One region of the Vibrio sp. Of14-4 genome, then DNA from elsewhere that is predicted to be linked to it. Evidence: predicted binding sites of a transcription regulator. Region 1 holds the regulator's gene; the other holds the start of a gene.
What was found. Region 1 encodes MetJ, which represses methionine synthesis genes. Its sites were predicted from a motif close to TTAGACNTNTANANGTCTAA; they were not measured.
Positions count from the first base shown of each region.

Region 2: the regulator MetJ is predicted to act here: its motif matches at 8,508-8,527, upstream of metA (homoserine O-succinyltransferase).

Region 1 is NZ_JAKRGI010000007.1:151,188-161,778, forward strand. It holds gene glpX (class II fructose-bisphosphatase) at 1-507, opposite strand, end outside; gene MHN79_RS09400 (hypothetical protein) at 768-1,178, shown strand; gene zapB (cell division protein ZapB) at 1,464-1,706, shown strand; gene metF (methylenetetrahydrofolate reductase) at 1,768-2,658, opposite strand; gene MHN79_RS09415 (bifunctional aspartate kinase/homoserine dehydrogenase II) at 2,867-5,278, opposite strand; gene MHN79_RS09420 (O-succinylhomoserine (thiol)-lyase) at 5,275-6,444, opposite strand; gene metJ (met regulon transcriptional regulator MetJ) at 6,663-6,983, shown strand; gene MHN79_RS09430 (malic enzyme-like NAD(P)-binding protein) at 7,120-8,394, opposite strand; gene rpmE (50S ribosomal protein L31) at 8,634-8,852, opposite strand; gene priA (primosomal protein N') at 9,137-10,591, shown strand, end outside.
Region 2 is NZ_JAKRGI010000010.1:13,081-23,671, reverse strand. It holds gene MHN79_RS11115 (protein kinase) at 1-75, shown strand, start outside; gene MHN79_RS11110 (glycerophosphodiester phosphodiesterase family protein) at 207-1,181, shown strand; gene MHN79_RS11105 (omptin family outer membrane protease) at 1,511-2,428, shown strand; gene MHN79_RS11100 (tripartite tricarboxylate transporter substrate binding protein) at 2,901-3,860, shown strand; gene MHN79_RS11095 (tripartite tricarboxylate transporter TctB family protein) at 4,008-4,526, shown strand; gene MHN79_RS11090 (tripartite tricarboxylate transporter permease) at 4,539-6,059, shown strand; gene MHN79_RS11085 (glutamate decarboxylase) at 6,213-7,943, opposite strand; gene MHN79_RS11080 (ATP-binding protein) at 8,043-8,420, opposite strand; gene metA (homoserine O-succinyltransferase) at 8,547-9,488, shown strand; gene MHN79_RS11070 (putative adhesin) at 9,587-10,591, opposite strand, start outside.

The DNA of each region.
Region 1 (10,591 bases):
CACTTCATCATGGCGCGGTTTGGCAAGGGTAATAACGACTAATGTATCGAGTGTTTTATCTAGTGCTTTGGCTATGTTTTCCAGATTTTGTTTAAGAGGTTTATTAAGATCAATACAGCCTTTGGCTCCTGGACCCACAACCAATTTTTCCATATACATATCTGGGGCTTTGAGAAAGCTCCCTTTCTCTCCTGCTGCCAGTACTGCTAGAGCGTTTGATTGCCCCATTGCTGTCATTCGAGTTCCTTCAATGGGATCAACAGCAATGTCGACTTCCTCTCCCCCGATTCCGACCGTTTCGCCAATATACAGCATAGGAGCATCATCGATTTCTCCCTCACCAATCACCACTTGGCCATCAATTTCTGTCTGATTTAACAAAATACGCATTGCTTCAACGGCTGCTCCGTCGGCGGCATTTTTATCGCCGCGACCCAGCCATTTATAACCGGCTAAGGCTGCACCTTCTGTTACTCTGGAAAATGCCATTGCTAAATCACGCTTCATAAATGCTCCAAATGAAAATTAAGCTGAGGAAAGGGATGCTGCGCGAATTTTAGCATAGCTGGATCTGGCAAAAAACATAACTGAATCCCGATTAAGCATAGGTTTACTAAACTATCTTGAAATCATAAGTCTGGTTATGCGCTAAACTATCGGTTTTAAGGAAGCAGCCCCTTAATCCGCTTGAAGGCTGAGTTGGTTAGCCATAGCTGAAAATATGGTGTGTTTGTGTAAACGTTTGGGATATCAAATCAGGTAACTGGATGAAAACATTTCACTTTCGACAAGTCTTTATTTCTACTGCCGTGCTTTTTGTTATCTTGTTCTGCTCAGCTTATTTGCTTGATGTCTATTTGGTTTTTCCATTTTTTGCTTTTTTTGCCTATAGCAGCTTAATTGCTGGGTTACTTTGGGCTCTGACTTTGGCCCAAAAGAGGAGGCAGTTTATTGTCACAGCAATAGGGCTGATTTTTCTTGGCACCTTTGCCTCGGTTGATATATTGCTTGCCAGTGATGATGCGATTGAAGCCTTTATGAGATTGCCCAATCATGATATTTCACGCGATACCTTGCGCAACTTGACACAAGTATTATTGGTTTTAGTGAATATTTTCACTGGCAGTTTAGCCGCCAATGTGCTGTTTCAAGGGTTATGTAAGACTATTAGACAATAGATAGACGATCGTTTAGGAGATAAGTGTTAAGGCTCTGTGTTGATTCCTGCATGTTTTTTAATGGGTTATTTAGATCTAAATTCATAAAAATCCGATCAAAACTAATAAAAAATGTGCTTTGAGTCCTTCTCCGTCAGTGCATTGTCAGGGTATGCTGTTTTTTTAATCGAATGATACCAAATATACAATATAGAGCGTGTTTCTCTCTCTCTGCCTGAGTAGAATGAGGGCATAAGGTGAAGTGAAGCGCTTTACGGTAAATCGGATAATACAAGGTAGGCCAAGATGTCTTTTGAAGTACTAGAAAAATTAGAAGCAAAAATACAAACTGCAGTTGACACTATTGCTCTTTTACAAATGGAAGTCGAAGAGCTGAAAGAAGAAAAAGAAAAGCTTTCTACTGAAGCCAGTGAACTGCGTTCAAGTCGAGAAGAAATGGAGCAAAAGGCTGAACAAATGCAGCAAGAGCATTCAGCATGGCAAGACCGCATCCGTAACTTACTCGGCAAGATGGATGAAGTCGAATAATGACGAACATTAAGTAAAAAGGGTTGACCATGGTCAACCCTTTTTGGTTGTTTTTGTTCATTTAGTTTTGAGGTCTTACGCCCAAGGTATGGCAAAGGGCGTAAGTCATCTCTGCGCGATTGAGAGTGTAAAAGTGAAAATCTTTCACACCTTCACGGCTTAACACTCGAATCATATCTATAGCTTGGCTTGCGCCCACGAGTTGTCTGGTGGTTGGGTCATCATCCAGCCCTTCAAATTGCTTCGCCATCCAACTTGGCACCTTGACGTTGTTTTGCGCCGCAAAACGAGAGGCTTGTTTGAAGTTGGAAACAGGTAAGATGCCAGGTACGATTTCTACGTCTATTCCCGCAGCAACGCAACGATCGCGAAAGCGCAGGTAACTTTCTACATCAAAGAAAAACTGGGTGATCGCACGGTTTGCTCCTGCTTCCACTTTACGTTTAAGATTGAGCAAATCCGCCTGAGCGCTTTTGGCTTCTGGATGAACTTCAGGAAATGCGGCTACCGAGATATCAAAGTCATGGCGCTGCTTGAGCAAAGTAACCAGATCGGAAGCGTACATTTCAGGTTTGCCACCACCAAGAGGAATATCACCGCGAAGGGCCACAATACTTTGAATGCCGTTGGCCCAGTAGTCTTCAGCAATAAGAATAAGCTCTTCTCTGGATGCATCGATACAAGTTAAATGAGGCGCTGCCACTAAGCCAGTTTGCGCTTTGATTTCTTTAATGATGGAATGAGTGCGATCTCGCTCGCCAGAATTAGCGCCATAGGTGACGGACACAAACTTGGGCTTCAAAGTCTTTAACCGATGAACTGAGCTCCATAGTGTTTCTTCCATTTTTTCACTGCTGGGCGGAAAAAACTCAAACGATACATTGATATTGTCGGCAAGTTCAGCAATGTTCTGATTTAGGGCGTCAATGTGGCCAGCGTGTGTATATCCCATCTTACTTTCTCCATGTGGTGTCGCATGACCACAAAAATACAAATTGTTTAAATTTACGTTTAGACGTCTATATGTCTAAATCATGTAATGAATAGGGTTTAAAGTCAACCGTGCCATCATGAATTTTTCTCAAGTTTAATATTAATCGTTTTCAACATGGGGGCTTTACGTTGGGAAATAAAAACGCAGCCAATGGCTGCGTGATAATTTAGAGTAAACTGGCCAGTAAATTGAGGTCAGACTGTATGGCTCCGGCGGTAACCTCTCGACCTGCTCCTGGGCCTCTTATCACCAGAGGGTTATCTTTGTACCATTTACTCTCTATGGCAAAAATGTTGTCGCATGGCAATAAATTGGCCAGCGCATGGTTTTTATCAAGCGCCTCAATGCCGACAGTAGCTGAGCCATCCTTTTCTAGCCGAGCAACATAGCGCAGCACTTTATCTTCACTTTGAGCCTGCTTTAGGCGCTCTGCCATCTGTTCGCTGAGTATTTGCCCTTGGTCGAGGAATGCGTCGAGTGACAAATTGGCGAGCTCTGGTGGTACTAAGCTTTCTACTTTGACTGATTCAGGTTCAAGGTCGAGCTCTGCTTCTCGAGCGAGAATGACCAGTTTTCGCATCACATCTGAACCATCGAGGTCACAGCGAGGATCCGGTTCTGTGAGTCCTTGCTGCCAAGCAAGATCAACTAGTTCTGCAAAGGGCACGCTACCGTCATACTGTTGAAATAGCCAAGAGAGTGTGCCGGAGAATATGCCTGATAATGCGTGAATATCATCGCCGCTTTGGCATAGGTCTCTTACGGTATGGTTAATTGGTAGCCCAGCTCCCACAGTGGCGTTATAGAACCAGTGCCGATTAATCTTGGCAAATGCACTTTGCACTTGGTGGTAGTATTGACTAGACGCTGAGCCAGCCACCTTATTGGCGGAGATTAGGTGCATGCCTTGTTCTGCAATTTCCACATAGCGATTGGCAAGTTGTTGACTGGCGGTGACATCCAGTACTATGACCTCATCATAACCCTGAATAGAACCGAGCTTTTGAACCCACTCATCTCCTTGATATTCTATTGCCTCTTCTTCATAGTGGTCACTCACACTAGTTGGATCAATACCTTTGGGGTAGAACCAATAGTTCTGGCTATCCACTATGGCGACTAACTCAAAGCTTATTCCGTGACGCTTTTCAAGCTTACTTTTTTGTTTGGCGAATAGTTCAAGCCAACTTGAACCTATATTTCCTTTTCCACACAGAGCGATACCTACGCGTTTTTGTGCCTGAAAGAGCTGGCTATGAATAGATTTGACTAAGCCTGAAGTCTGAGTGCTGCGCAATATAGCAACTAGGCTCAAACCTGATTGAGATTCGGCGATGAACTCAACAGGGGCCGACTTTAGCTTCTGATAAAACCCGTAGCAATGGTTGGCATTTTTGGTCACACCAGCCCCAACCGCTGCAACTAAAGAAAAGCCTTCTTTGAGTTTAATCTCAGCTTCGATAGCGGCATCTTGCAGATACTCTAATGCGCCACCAGCAATTTCAGAGGTGTAGGCCAAACGAAGAGTTTGTTGGTCTTCTTGCGCTTCATAGGTGAGAGGCTCAAGCTGAGCGCGTTTTAAACCGCTCAATGCTTCTTGTTTGAGCCTTTCAAAGTCATGCCCGGTTGAAAAATGAAGCTGAATGAGCAGCACTTCATCCAGCGAAGATATGATTTTGGCGCCTCGTCCAGAAGCGAGCACTCGCTCGATGCGAGTTGAACCAGCTTCAGGGTCATAACTGCAGCGAAGGTGAAGATCCATCGAGCTTTGGGCAACAGGTTGTAAAGTGCGACTATGCAGCACTGGGGCAGCTAATCGTGCGAGCTCGTTGGCTTCATCAAGGCGAAGCAAAGGCAGTAGACAGGCATCGGAAACCAAACGAGGGTCTGCGCTATAGACACCGGCTACATCGCTCCATATGGTGACCTTCGAAGCTTCTGCTAAAGCGCCGATGACGGTTGCTGAGTAATCGGAACCATTTCGCCCAAGCAACACAGTATGGCCTTGCTCATCTTGAGCCATAAAACCAGTAATAACAATACGATGTTGGACATGCTGGGCGAGTACCTCTTTGAGCAAAGGGTAGGAGTCGCCTCTGTACACCTCTGGTTGAGTCCCTGCTTGTGCGCGAAGAAATGCTCGAGAGTCTTGAGCAACTGAGGGCATTCCATTTTGATTGAGCAAGCTTGCAAGCAAGCGTGCCGACCATGTTTCTCCATGACCAAGCACTGAAGATCTTTGCGCGGCGCTTAAAGGCGCTATTAGCTCTCCTAGGGTGCTAAATTCATCATTTAGAGCTGAGATAAGCTCGTTTTGTAACTCGCCTTGCAGTAGTTCTGTGACTAACTGGGTTTGAAATTGCCTCAGAGATTGCAGGATTTCGTGGGCAATACGGCCATCTTTGTTTAGAGCATCCAAGAACTCAATCAAGCGATTGGTTGTTTTCCCTGCTGCTGAGACTACGATGAGATCATCTGGGTTGGAGTACTCTTTGAGTATCTTGGCGACTCGGTGATAACACTCAGGATTTGCTAGACTGCTTCCGCCAAATTTATGTAGTTGTCGCGATGGGTTCATTGATGCGACTCCTTGGTTTTATTAAATGCTTGCTCTAGATCGTTAATGAGGTCATCTGCATCTTCCAAGCCAACCGATAAGCGTAAGAGTTGCTGTGATACCCCTGCTTTTTCAAGCGCTTCTTCGCCCATGGCTCTGTGAGTCATAGAGGCTGGGTGACAAATAAGGCTCTCGACACCTCCGAGAGATTCAGCCAAAGAGAACAATTGTAGCTCGCCAACGAAATACTTAAGCTGCTCAAAACTTCCAGAAAATTCAAAGCTGAGCATAGAACCAAACCCTGATTGCTGTTTCTTAGCAATCTCATGGCCTGGGTGCTCTGGTAAGCTAGGATGATAGATTTTTCCAACCAGAGATTGCGATCTCAGATAGGCTAAAATGTGGTTAGCACTGTCTTCATGGACTCTCATTCGAGCTGCAAGAGTTCTGATTCCGCGTAAGGTCATATAGCTATCAAACGGTGTACCTGTCGCGCCAATACAATTACCCCACCAAGCTAAATCTTCACTATCCTTTTGATGTTTTGTAATAATGACACCACCAATCACATCGGAATGACCATTGATGTATTTTGTGGTGGAGTGAATCACGAAATCGGCGCCCAGCTCCAGCGGCTTTTGGAAAATTGGGGTTAAAAAGGTGTTATCTACGGCTACCTTTGCGCCTGCTTGATGCGCTTTCTCACACACCTGTGCAATATCTACGACACGCACCAGTGGATTTGATGGTGTTTCTAAAAGGATGAGCTTGGGTTTTTGTTCAAGGGCTAAATCTAGGGCTTGAGTATCTGATTGATCGACAAAAAGAACATTGAAATCCCCTTTTTGAGCACGAGTGTTGAACAATCGATAGGTTCCACCATAACAATCATGTGGAGCAATGATAAGATCATCTGGCCCAAGAAATGTGGAAACCCATAAATTAAGCGCTGAAGTGCCGCAATTGGTGACTACGGCGCCAGCGCCAGATTCTAATTCAGAGAGAGCCTGCTCTAATAGTCCACGATTAGGGTTGCCTGAACGTGTATAGTCATATTTGGGTACTTCGCCAAAGGCGGGAAAACCAAAGTTTGTCGAGAGATAGATAGGCGGCACGACAGCATGATGCTGAGTATCTGACTCAATGCCTGTACGCACTGCAATTGTGGCTGTTTTACGGCGGCTCATAAGTGTTTCCTTTCGAACAGTAGTGACCTCTTTGGAGATAACACTATACCTTTTCGTGGATGTTAGAGATATGTTATTCCAATCAACTCTTTTTACTTTACCTTGAGTTTTTTTGGACGTCAATATATCTAGACGTCTATATGTCTTTGCTTGTGGCCATAAATCCCGCTAAAATTACCTTTTGTAATTTTATACATAATCAAACATAAAGGTGCGCAATGGCAGATTGGAACGGTGAATACATAAGCCCGTATGCTGAACATGGGAAGAAAAGTGAGCAAGTAAAAAAGATAACAGTATCTATCCCACTGAAAGTATTAAAGGTATTAACCGATGAACGTACCCGTCGTCAAATTAATAACCTGCGCCATGCGACCAATAGTGAGCTGCTTTGTGAGGCTTTCTTACATGCCTATACTGGCCAGCCACTGCCAACGGATGAAGACTTAAGAAAAGATCGCCCTGATGATATTCCAGCTGAAGTGAAAAAATTGATGACTGAGATGGGTATCGCTTTTGAGTCTTATGATGAAGACTAGCCAGAACAAGATACTTGCGTTGCCAATGTTTAGATCAATAAATCACACGATAGGCTAATCGTCATTTCATTATGTCTAGAATAGAAAAAGCCGCTGACTGGGAAGTCAGCGGCTTTTTTCAAAGCTGCATCATCTATTACTGCATATAGTTGTCTGGCATATCGATACGAGCGACGCCTGATTCTACAGCGGCATTAGCGACCGCTTTGGCGACTCTTGGCAACAAGCGAGGATCCATAGGCTTAGGTATTATGTATTCTGGCCCAAACTCAAGTTTATCGACTCCAGCTGCTTTTAATACTTCAGCGGGTACGGCTTCTTTAGCTAGGTCTCGGATAGCCTCTACCGCCGCCAGTTTCATCGCGTCATTAATTTCGCTCGCTCTTACATCTAGAGCGCCGCGGAATATAAATGGGAAACACAACACATTGTTGACTTGGTTCGGGTAATCGCTGCGTCCGGTCCCCATGATGAGGTCGTTACGCACTTGATGAGCAAGCTCTGGTTTGATTTCAGGATCTGGATTAGAACAAGCAAATACAATCGGCTTGTCTGCCATTAACTTAAGCGCTTCAGGTTCAAGCAGGTTTGGTCCAGAAACCCCAAGGAAGAGATCCGCACCTTCAATCACATCTTCTAGAGTGCGTTTATCTGTGTTGTTGGCAAATAGTTGTTTGTATTGGTTGAGGTCATCACGGCGTGTATGAATCACGCCTTTGCGATCCAGCATGTAAATCTTTTCTCGCATAGCGCCGCACTTTATCAAAAGCTCCATACAGGCAACCGCCGCCGCCCCTGCACCCAGACAAACAATGATAGCGTCTTCGAGTTTCTTCCCTTGTAACTCAATGGCGTTAAGCATGCCTGCAGCAGTGACGATAGCGGTTCCATGCTGGTCATCATGGAAAACAGGCACATCACAGCGTTCAATAAGCTGTTTTTCGATTTCGAAGCAGTCGGGAGCTTTGATGTCTTCTAGGTTTATGCCACCAAAGGTATCTGCGATGTTGGCAACAGTATCAACGAACTCTTCAATAGTGCGGTGTTTCACTTCGATATCAATTGAATCTAAACCTGCAAAGCGTTTGAATAATAGCGCTTTCCCTTCCATGACAGGTTTTGAAGCAAGCGGTCCTAAGTTACCAAGGCCTAAAATGGCAGTGCCGTTTGAGATAACAGCAACCATATTGCCTTTTGCTGTGTATTTATAGACATTCTCAGCATTTTGCGCAATTTCACGCACAGGCTCAGCAACACCGGGGCTGTATGCTAGCGATAGGTCAGCGGCGGTTTCTGCTGGTTTTGATAGCTCTACAGAAATTTTGCCTGCTGTTGGGTAGGCGTGGTAATCCAAGGCTTGCTGACGAAATTGCTCTTCAGGAGAAAGTACTTGGTTGTTGTCATCGGACATGGGGGTAGACACTCATTTTAATAATAATTTAGATAGGGAAAAATCATTCTAGATTAAGTCAGTCAAGCTGCAAAGGCGAGAGAGCAAGCTAAATTAACAAATCTGGTTAAATGATAGGAGATAAGACCAGATAGTGAGAGATAGCTCAACTGAATGATTGTATGGAACTGCTAGTGAGCTGGGCTGTGACAGTAAACAAAAAAGGACGCCACAGCGTCCTTTTTACTTCTAAGACAAAATTACTTCTTAGAAGCAAGAGCACCAAAGCGCTTGTTGAAGCGATCAACACGGCCACCAGTATCAACGATACGCTGTTTACCAGTGTAGAATGGGTGACATTTGTCACATACATCTAGGTGGATTGACTCTTTAGTTAGAGTTGAGTTGAACTCAAAAGAGTTACCGCAAGAACAAGTTGCTTTAACTGCTTTGTATTCTGGGTGGATACCAACTTTCATGGAAAACCTCTAAATATAGGCCGTGTCGCTATCCGATTCTATGCCGGACACCACACGTAAGTTAATAAAATTTTACCTTGGACACCGCTTGACCATACAAGCCATATCACTAAGGCGCGACATTCTAATCAATAGCTGATCTATGATCAACCGATTTACGTGTGAAAGTGCTACTTTTTTAACCGTAGACTAGAACCAATTTAATCAAATAGACGGTGTTTCTTTCCCGTCGGGCGGTTTTCACATAGACTAGACTGGTTTTTTTGAGTTGGTGTTAATTCGATATGCGCCCGACGATTGTCCGAGTAGCCTTGCCTGTCCCTATAGATAAGCAGTTTGACTATCAGATCCCTTCTGGTGTAAATCCAGTAGTTGGTGGCAGAGTATCAGTGCCGTTTGGCCCCAAGACAATGGTTGGCTTGGTCACGGAATTGGACGACAAGTCTGATTTCGATTTTGACAAGCTTAAAACGATCAAACAGGTATTGGATACTGAGCCAGTGTGGCACGGTAACCTATACGAACTGCTTGTTTGGTGCGGTCAATTTTATCAGTATCCACTGGGTGAGACCTTATTTAACGCTTTACCTGCTCAGTTACGTAAAGGAAAACCAGCCGCTTTTACCCCATTAATTGAGTGGCATTTAACGTTGGAAGGTCGTGAACAACTCACGCGTGGATTTGGGCGTGCCATTCGACATGCTCAGGTGATGGAAACCCTTTCTTGTGGTCCTACTTTTCATCAAGATTTCATTGATCAGAACATTACTTCCGGCGTTTTACAAAAGTTAGAGCAAAAGGGATGGATTGAATCGGCCGAATGTATACCAAGGTTTAATTTGCCCGATAATGTTGAAGCGCAAGTTGACAAGCCAAAACTCAACCAAGAGCAAGCTATTGCTATTGCTACCGTAAATAATCACCAAGGTTTTGGTTGCTTTTTACTTGAGGGTGTGACGGGCTCTGGTAAAACAGAGGTTTACCTTAATCTTATAAAGCAAGTACTTGAGGCTGGTAAGCAGGCTTTAGTCTTAGTACCAGAAATTGGGTTGACGCCACAAACCATCAAGCGTTTTAGGAAACGTTTCAACCTTCCTGTTGAGGTGATTCACTCAGGCTTAAACGATAGTGAAAAGCTAAACGCATGGTTAAGTGCGAGAGATAAAATTGCGGGAATTGTTATTGGCACTCGCTCCGCTTTGATGACTCCTTTTGCTGATCTTGGCATTATCATCGTTGATGAAGAGCATGATGTTTCCTACAAGCAGCAGGACAGCCTACGCTACCATGCGCGTGATGTTGCTGTTATGCGAGCGAGTAAAGAGAACATTCCCATTGTACTAGGCTCAGCGACTCCAGCTTTGGAAACGTTACACAATGCCTTGTCTGGCAAATACCATCATTTGATACTGTCGACGCGCGCAGGAAAAGCTTTGCCTACGGTCAATAAAGTCATTGATGTTAAAGGTCAGTATTTAGATAGCGGACTTTCTGCCGCTTTGATTGCTGACATGCGAAGACATCTTGAATCAGGCAATCAGGTGATGCTCTTTCTCAATCGCCGAGGCTATTCTCCTGCCTTGATGTGTCATGATTGTGGTTGGATAGCAGAGTGTAAGCGTTGCGATGCTTATTATACCTATCATCAATCGACTGATGAAGTCCGTTGCCACCATTGTGGCTCTCAGCAAGCAACTATCAGGCAATGTCCTAATTGCTGCTCTTCCCAGTTAGTAACA
Region 2 (10,591 bases), on a different contig from region 1:
CTTGAAGCACTCTTTAGCCGCTATCAGATTTTGATTTCTAAACAAATCAAACTGGCTAAACGGTCTACTCACTAATATCTTTCAACTCAGGTCAACACCTGATAAAAAATCCAGCATTCGTAGTTTACTCTAGTAGGAGCGGGCCTTTTTGGGCTTGTGGCTCGCTAATTGCCATACAGGCCGTTTTTAAATTCACAGAGTTATATATGAAAAAGTTTAAAATTTTATTATTTGTGCTGATGTTTAACCATTTAGGGGTTGCCTTCTCAGAAACCTTAGCTAACGAAACCTATCCCATATCACCGTATAATAGCAATGACAAAATCAAAAATCGCAATCCACTCATTATTGCTCACCGAGGAGGAACCGCCGATGGTCCAGAGAATACGATTCCGACTATAGAATCATCAATACAGAGAGGCGCTCATATAATTTGGATAACAGTTCAATTATCTAAAGATGGTATTCCGGTATTGTATAGGCCAAGTGACCTGTCAGCACTCACAAATTTAACAAAATCAACAAAAGTGTCAGCAATGACAGCCAAAGAGTTGGCCTCTTTAGATGCGAGTTACAGCTTCTTCAAAGGTAAAACGTCGAATACCAGAAACTTATATAAGATACCAACGTTAAAGGATGTTTTAGTTAAATTCCCACATACAGAGTTTTTTATCGATTTAAAGTCTCCCGATGCTGAGGCCAAAGAGTATATAAGGAATGTTGCCGATGTTATTGAACAGACAGACTCAATTGATAGAACAAGAATTTACTCTACGTCAGAAACATACATAAACGCAGCCAAAAGTCATTCATCTCTCAATGTGTTTAAAAGCCGAGCTGAAACAAGAGATGTTTTATTTGGCAGTAAACTTTCTAATCAATGTAAAGCCACCAGTGGCCAGTCCGGTTGGCACGCTTTTGAATTAACACGTAATGTAGAAGTTGTAGAACACTTTATGCTCGGAGAAGGTCGAACCAAAGCAACTTTCAGATGGTCAAAAGACGACTTATCATGCTTTGACAATACCAATAATAACATTGTGCTTATTGGCGTTAACAGCCTAGAAGATTACCAGTATGCTAAATCACTCGGAGTTTATGCTATCATGGTTGATTCACCAAAGGCAGCTCAATGCTACGAAAGCAGCACTCAAAAACTCGATATATGTGAAGGGTCTTAACTTCGCTACGTTATATCATCAGAAATAAATAACTTTAACAATAAAGAGGGGTTTGCTAACTATCAAGACAAACCTCTCGACATATAGCAAAATGCCTCACCAGCAATTCACATATTGTATAAGGACGATACTCCATCGAAAGGTGGATGGTTCCTAATTTAGCAGACGACAATTTATAAAAGAAACCTAACTTAATAAAACTAAGGTAAACACCGGATATTTTTTAAGCCAACTGATTCTTACAATCCCGTGTGAGTCTCATATCAATATCTCAATTTAGATATTTGGTTTTATTGGCAATTTAAATAGAAACTACCGGAGTCATCTAAATGACCATAAAAAATTTACCCTTAATACTTATTCCGCTTGTCCTAGCACCTGAGGCTATGGCAGCAAATAAAACTAACGACATAAAGCTAGAAGGCGCAATCGGCCTATTGAACGGTTCATCAACCGAGTTAGTTTACGACGATGGACAGAAATTAAGCCAGCTTGATTGGAAGATTGAAAATGTTCCAATCATTAAACTCGGTGCTACTTGGGATATCAATGAAAAGTGGACCATTAAAGGCGGTTTTTGGTCTGTTATGAGTGATAATGGTGACGCTCATATGGAAGATCGCGACTGGGAAGATCCCAATCAATCTTCACCAACGGATATATCCATCAGTCCTGATACCAAATTGAGAAATGCTTATGAAGTGGATCTTAACGCCACTTATTGGCTGTTAAGCGAAAGTAATTACAAGGTTGGTGCGTTAGCTGGATACCAGTACACTCAGTTCAAATGGGATGGCATTGGAGGTACCTATTGGTATAACAATGGTGCTGATGTTGGGTCATTCCCCGATAATTCAGTGGGTATAGACTATAAGCAAGAATTCAAAGTATTTTACCTTGGCTTAGCAGGCGAATACAGTATCAATAAGTCTGATTTTGGTGCTCAAGTTAAGTGGAGCCCTTGGGTTAATGCCAAAGATAGAGACAACCATAATGCAAGAGATCTAACGTTTTATGAGCAAAGTAATGGTAACTCGGACTTTGTTTCATTGACTCTTAATTATGGCTATAACTTTACCCCTAACGTTAAATTATATGCAGAATACGCATACACAATTTATGACGAAGCTAAAGCAAACACAACCATGATTGATAACGCAACTGGTGAGGTCGATAGTTTTGATAACTCTGCAGGCCTTGACAATAAAAATTCACTAGTCTCCATTGGTTTAAAGTATAGTTTTTAATAAAAAAGACTAAGAGAGCAATAAGTTATGTAGTATGCTTGGTAGCCATGTTTTATCATAGAGCATACTACATAGAGACTAAAGAAAATTAAAGAAATTAGTTAATATGAAGTATTTTCACTCAAATATAGATAACCTAAGCCGCTTTCCTAAATCATAAGTAGCTCACAAGTTCTAAGAATGTAATAACTTTGATAAGCCGTCTAACCAGTAACTCTTAAACTTCGTAAGCCTCAAAATTAGATTCGCTTTCTAATAAGCTAATTGAAAAACAGACAGTTACTACCCTGCCAAACATAAATTTTAACCTCACTAACTTTCAGTTTTAAAACATATCATTGACGAACAAATAACATATGAGTATTGTTGCATCACTAATAGTGATGAGCAGGCTAACACCACACATGTGAAAAGGTTGCTCAAGTTAGGTTTAAATAGAACATAAGGAATATAAACTATGTTTAAAAGTTTTATGCGACACCTTGTGTGTGTGTTCATCGCAGCTCCCTTAGCAAGTCAATCTATCGCGTCAGAAGAAATTGAAAAGTTACATTTTCTAATACCTGGTGGAGCAGGTGGTGGCTGGGATATGACAGCAAGAGGTATTGGCGACGTGCTAGTCAAAGAAGAGCTTGTTGACCAAGTATCTTTTCAAAACTTATCTGGTGGTGGCGGTGGTAAAGCTATTTCACACCTAATTGAGACAGCAGAACGCCAACCAAACACTTTAATGGTAAGCTCTACTCCGATTGTTGTCCGTGCACTCAATGGAATATTCCCTCAATCTTTTCGAGATTTAACTCCTGTTGCGGCAACTATTGCTGATTATGGTGCCATAGCTACTTCTACAGATTCACAATATACAAGCTGGCCTGATGTTGTGAAAGACTTTCATAGCAACCCTAGCAAAATCAAAATCGCCGGCGGCTCTGCACGAGGAAGCATGGATCATTTAGTCATCGCAGCAGCCTTTAAAAACGAAGGATTTAACCCGCGAAAAGTAAAATATATATCTTATGATGCAGGCGCTAAAGCAACCGCCGCTCTATTGTCAGGAGAAACGCAACTCTTATCTACAGGTCTCGGAGAGATTCTTGAGAAAGCTAAATCCGGTCAGTTAAAAATTCTCGCAATCACAGCTCAAAAGCGTATTGATGTGGCTCCCGATATCCCAACTCTAACTGAATATGGCAACAACACCGTTTTTGCCAACTGGAGAGGTTTTTTTGCAGCTCCGGGAATCAATCAAGAACAAGTAGATAAGTGGAATCATGCACTGAAAAGAATGTATAAAACTGAAGAATGGCAAGTAGTTAAAAATCGAAATGGATGGATGGATAACTATAAAGCAGATAAAGACTTTTATGCCTTTCTTGAAGGTCAGGAAAGACAAATAGGGAGATTAATGAGTGAACTCGGTTTTCTAAAATAAGCTAAATCCCTTTAACTTTCCGTACATGAACGTCTCAATCATAGAAGCGAAGTTTTAAACTTTTAACTAACCAAGTTTAATTTTAGTACCATTGCTATTTGAGCGCTCATGTACGGTTTGACCTATAGTAAATTGCGAGAGTTAGCCATGCCAAAGTCCTCATCGAAATATTTTCATACCAAGCAGATACAAGCCAATAATAACTTACCAAATAGAGACCGAGTTAGTGCCCTAATATTCCTTGTTATATGTTTTAGCTACGGTTATCAAACAACGCAAATACCTCTCTTTCCAAGTGATGAGTATGAGCCATTCACAGCCAGAACACTTCCGACACTATTAACTTTTGCAGGGATTGGTTTATCATTACTACTGCTGGTAACAGCCAAGCCAGATGCTAACAATGAAAATACCAAAATACTCAATTATAAGCTTCTGATTAAATTTTTAGTATTGATGGTTTTATACGGACTTGGACTTACTTACATTGGTTTTGCCCTTGCAACAGGTACATTCCTCCTGATTGGCTTTTATTTGCTTGGCGAAAGGAGAAAAACGGTGTTGTTTGGTGCATCTTTCCCATTTGCAATAGCCTTTTATCTTTTATTAACACTAGGCTTAGGTATTTATTTAGAACCGGGCATAGTTTTCTCCAATTGGCTGTAAAGGTATAGCATTATGATAGATGGAATATTACAAGGACTTTCCACAGCAGTCATGCCAATGAATATTTTGATGGTCTTTATGGGCTGCTTTGTTGGTACTTTTGTCGGTATGATCCCTGGGCTCGGACCCATATCGGCTATTGCCCTCATGATTCCAATCACTTACAGCCTTGAACCTTCATCAGGTTTGATTCTTATGGCTGGCGTATATTATGGTGCCGTTTTTGGCGGCTCAACCTCTTCTATCCTAATCAATGCTCCCGGTTGCTCGTCTACAGTCGTTACCGCGTTTGATGGCTACCCTATGGCTCAAAATGGTAAAGCTGGTAAAGCGCTGGCACTAGCCGCTTACTCTTCATTTTCTGGGGGAACTTTATCGGCTGTAATGTTGCTAGTGGCTGCTCCAGCACTAGCTAGTGTTTCTCTCAGTTTCCAATCTCCCGATTATTTTGCACTTATGCTACTTGGGTTATCTGCTGTGGCTGCATTTGCTGGTAAAGGGCAAACTCTCAAAGCTTGGATGATGACTATACTTGGGCTTATGCTTTCAACAGTAGGTGTCGACAAAGGCGTGGGAGTAGAACGCTTTACCTTTGGTCTAACAGACCTAATGGATGGTTTTAGTTTTTTAATGCTGGCTATGGCAACCTTTGCCCTAGGTGAGACATTAATTGGTATGCTTAACCCAATGCCCAAAGACACTCAAAATGAGGAAAAAAGCAAATTAAGTAATATCGGTAGTATGAAAATAACCATTGAAGAAGTAAAAGAAGTCACTCCTGTCTCTATTCGCTCGTCTATACTCGGCTTTTTCACAGGTGTTTTACCGGGAGCAGGAGCGACTATTGCTTCATTCCTTAGCTATGGAATGGAACGCAACTTGGCTCCCGCGGATAAAAAACAGGAATTTGGTCAAGGAAGTATTCGAGGGTTGGTTGCACCTGAATCAGCAAATAATGCTGCATCCAGTGGATCGTTTGTCCCTTTACTAACCCTTGGAGTTCCTGGTTCAGGCACTACAGCAATAATGCTGGGAGCGTTACTTGCATATGGAATTCAACCTGGCCCCAGATTGTTTGTTGATCATCCAGACGTGTTTTGGTCAGTTATTATCTCTATGTACTTGGGCAATTTGGTGTTGATAGTCTTAAACCTACCCATGATCCCTTATATATCCAAGCTACTTTCAGTTCCACGCACCATACTATTACCCATGATACTATTTTTCTCTATCACGGGAGTCTATCTAGTATCATTTAATACTATTGATGTATTTATTATGTTAATTATCGCAATCGGCGCCATTTTATTGCGATTAGCGAGTTATCCATTAGCCCCCCTGCTGCTGGGGTTTATCCTTGGTGGCCTAATGGAAGAGAATTTGCGAAGATCGCTAATGCTCAGTGATGGAGGATTAAGTTTCCTATGGGAGCGCCCAATTACGCTCACTTTCACTACTTTGGCGGCCCTTGTTATTACCTACCCTCTACTTAAAAGTTTAAGTGCTTGGATTACTAATACTCTAAGGCTATAAATCAGACAGAAAGGTATATAGAAGGTTTGATGAGTCAGCTCGGTTTTCTAGGTTAGGAAACCGCTGTCATTTAATTAGTAAAAACTAGACTTTCACATATACGCTGAAAAAACAAACTCGCTCTAAACTATTAGTTTAGAGCGAGTTATCGGCTTATTTAGCCCCAAGAGCTACTCTTGATGCTTTTGCTGGATTTTTCTGAATATGCTTCAGCTTCAAGCAAGCCACTTCAACTAAATCGGTTGCGCCACAAGCCACTTCCTGCTCAAAAGAGATACTTGCTTTATATGTCTTATCAGGATTTTGAATACCACGCACTTGCTCTTCAAGCTTGATCACTGCATCGGCATAATTTTGAATCAATATACTGACCATATCTCTACTGATGCCCTCTTTCACCACCATGCGCATCACTGCAATGGCTGGCACATCGTGATTTGCAGGCTTAATAACATTATCATTTTTATCTTTGATAGGCGGTGTTTTTTCAAGCGGCATAGTGAAAGCAGGCACTACCCAATTAGATTGCTTAAGCTTGTCTGATATATCATGAACTGAGTACAAATAGTTTTCAATATCATCATTCGTTAAAGGTTTATCCTGACCATCATATTTTAGATTAAGCCTTACAACAGATGCTGGAAAATAGTCGGCGTTATTGATGACTGAAAATATTGGTTTGTCTTTAAAAATTACCGTTTCCGAAGCATCATCTTGAGCATTTTTATCATGCTCCGTCACCGTTAAGCGCAAAGAGCCTAACCCATTAGACAAATCTCGTGCTAACGACATCAGGTTTTGTATTACCGAACCATAACCTCTTTTACCTAATCGTAAAAAATTATAGTACTGAGCCAGAACCATTGCGCTGCCCCGCGAGAAATTAAGGCTGTAGGTAGACTCATCAAAGCCAAGGACATTAGTTGTAATAAAAAGCTTCTCTGGGATTTCATGAAAATTTTTCCATAATGCCCAACCAACCCCAGGGTACACTAAACCAAATTTATGACCAGACACATTGATGGTTTTCACTTGCTCTAACTTGAAATCCCAGTTTAGTCTCTGTACTTGATTCTCATCACGGAAGGGTTCAATAAAACCACCGCTGGCACCATCGACATGCAGTGGCACATCCCAGCCTTTTTGAGAGTCATTCTTTATATCGACCAGCACTTCGTTAATTGCTTCGACAGGATCATTCTGCCCAGTGTAAGATGTCCCCATAACAGCGACGACACAAGTCGTGTTCTCATCGACAGCTTCTCGTACTTGGTTCGCTGAGATAACGAAGTTGTTTTCTTCACTAATTGGAATCCATTTTATATCAACATCAAAATACTGAGCGTACTTGACCCAGGTGATATGAACATCAGAGCCAATAACAATATTTGGCTTATCAAAACGTTTACCTTGGGCTTTGCGTTTCTTTTTCCATTGCTCCTTGTGAGATAGAGCGCATAGCATCAAAGCTTCAGAAGAACCGATTGCTACCGTTCCCCATCCACTGGGTATGTTTTTATCATCAGCCAGTTCTTGCGCCGTTTTCATGTTGTGTGGCGCGTTGAAAAGATCCAGTAACATCCTTACGCAACGTTGCTCTATTTCTAGAGTACGGTTGTATACTTCCCCATCAATGTAGTTTTTACCTAAATTATCCCGAATAAGCCGATTTGCTTCTTCGTCCATCACTGTGGTCACGAATGACGCCATGTTAAGCGTTGGGTTACCATCTAATTGAAGCTCGTCACGTATGAAGCGATATACTGCTTGTGGGTCATGTTCAATGTCAGGCATTTTATCGCTAGGCACTTCTTCACGGAAAAGGCTACGGCCGTATGTTGGTGTGCTCGCTGTCTGCAGTTCAATATCGTTAATGTTTCCCATTGTTGCCCTCTGAGTTGGTTAGGTTAAAACTCATTGAGCATAGAAAGCAAAGTATATGAACTCAAGCTCGTATTATAAATTAAATATCTAGCTTCCTAATCACCATTTTTGCCAGCGTGCTTTCATCTCTGCAATTGTCTTTGCATCAACACCATGGATATTCTCGTAATTACCATTACATTCAATCACTTCAAACTCAGCGCCATATTGCCTAGCCATTTTAAAGTAAGGGGTAACCTCCCATTTCATAACGAAGGTATTGGCAACGACAACACTCTGTTTGTTTTTAAGGCTCTTACGAACCATTTTTTTACACCAAGAATGCGCTTTCGCTATGTCATCAGGATTGAATTGATACTCGTTGTGTTCATTAATGAAGTACATGTCTGCTTCATAATGGTTTATGCCAAGAGTCTTAGCTAAAGTGCTTTTACCTGAACCTGGTAATCCACGCACAATGATTAGTTTCAACACCATAAGTAACCAATTCGAATAACAAGGCCCTAACTTTACTCTAAAACATCATAAAAATCTTATCGACATCAAGAAAGGTTTACGTTAGATTCAGAAGTATAGACGTCTAAATAGCCAAGGAAGTAAGCCGTGCCAATAAAGATCCCCGATCAATTACCTGCGAGTGATGTCCTCCGTCAGGAAAACATTTTTGTCATGCTAGAATCAAGGGCTTCAACTCAAGGAATTCGGCCCCTTAAGGTACTCATTCTTAACCTTATGCCAAAAAAAATAGAGACTGAAACTCAATTTCTTCGTCTGCTTTCAAATAGTCCGCTGCAAATAGACATTGAGCTGCTTCGTATTGACGATAGGCCCAGCAAAAATACGCCCACGGAACATCTCAATAATTTTTATCGACAGTTTGAAGCGGTAAAAAACCGCAACTTTGATGGATTGATCATCACAGGCGCTCCACTCGGATTGGTACAATTTGAAAATGTCATTTACTGGGAGCATCTGCAAGCCATTATGGCTTGGGCAAAAGAACACGTCACATCAACATTATATGTATGTTGGGCAGCTCAAGCGGGGCTAAAGCTCCTTTATGATCTCCCCAAACGTACGCTCAAAGAAAAACTTTCAGGTGTTTACCATCATCAAATTCATCATTGTTTTCACCCTTTGCTGCGGGGATTTGATGATACATTCCTAGCACCCCATTCTAGATATGCCGACTTTTCGCCTCAATATTTACAAGAGCATACTGACCTCGATATTTTAGCGACATCCGATGTGGCTGGCGTATATCTCGCATCAACCAAGGACAAGCGTAATGTCTTTGTTACTGGGCACCCTGAATACGACGCGTTAACGCTACATCATGAATACATTCGTGATTTAGGCGAAGGGATGGAGCCTTCAATTCCAGTACATTACTACCCCAACGATAATCCAGACAACCCACCCGTTGCTAGTTGGAGAAGCCATGGACATTTGCTATTTTCTAACTGGCTCAATTACTGTGTTTATCAACAAACACCTTATGATTTGGACAAGTTTAGTGAAGAAAACTTTACTAAAGATGATTAGCACCGTTTAGATAGGCGTTAATAGTAATTGCCACAGATTAATAACATTTGAAACGGCTGGGTTATTCCAGCCGTTTTTATATTGGCATCTCTGCGTGACTATTGTCCCTCAGTTTCTAATGCCAAATTGAGCGACTTAACCGCGTTAACAAATGCACTTTCTATTTCTCTTGGGAAACTATTGGGGTTTTCTCTGACCATTTTTAAACGTTGTACGCTCACCCATAGATCCAGTGCGGTATTGTCATCAAAACTGGAACGATATTCCTGAAATATTTCAGAATGACCATTTGCCATTTCTTCAAATAATTGCATCAATGCATTACGATTATTTTGTATCCAACTATCCCATTGCTGAATACGGTTCTGTTGGTCATAGATTCGATGCAAATGGCTGAAACTATCTATTTGGCTAGCCTGAGAATCTTCTGTATGTTGGGTAACCTGAGAGGCTTCTGTATCATCCTCGGGCTGCTGCAACAATTCAGCGATAGGCTTAGCATAGACAACTCTTGGGGTATCTCCAGACACGTCAACGGTTATCAACATACGTTGTCCGCCTTTATTTGAGTAGTTGGGTGGGTTCGCCGCCGACAACTCGTTCCTGCAACCACTGAATGTGACATATTTATATTGTGAGTTCTTAAGGTCCAACTGCTGAAAAACATCACTTAAGCTCGCCTCTGAGAAAGCAAAGGTTCGCTCACGAACGGTAAGCACATCTGTGGTCCTTGTTGTGCCTTGACGATTATTTATTATCGCGTCCACTATGTTAGCTTCCGTTTCCGCACCACCACTATGCCGCCCTTGATATTTAAATATTCGATAATCTTTTATACTGCCAACATCACTTGAACCAGAGGCATCAACGACATTACGTTGGAACATATGTGTGCTACCTGTAGTTTTATGTGAATTGAACGTATGGCCTGAGCTCGTTACCGTTGAGTGTGGGCTAAAGTTAGGATTGTTCATAATCTCTATCGAGGGATCGGATAATGTCCTTCCATGCGGCCCTAAGAACTCCATAGTGACCCCACCTGGAACTTTAATGTCTCCCGTTTTAGGAGCACGGCTGGCTAAAGACGCACTTTGATGATAACC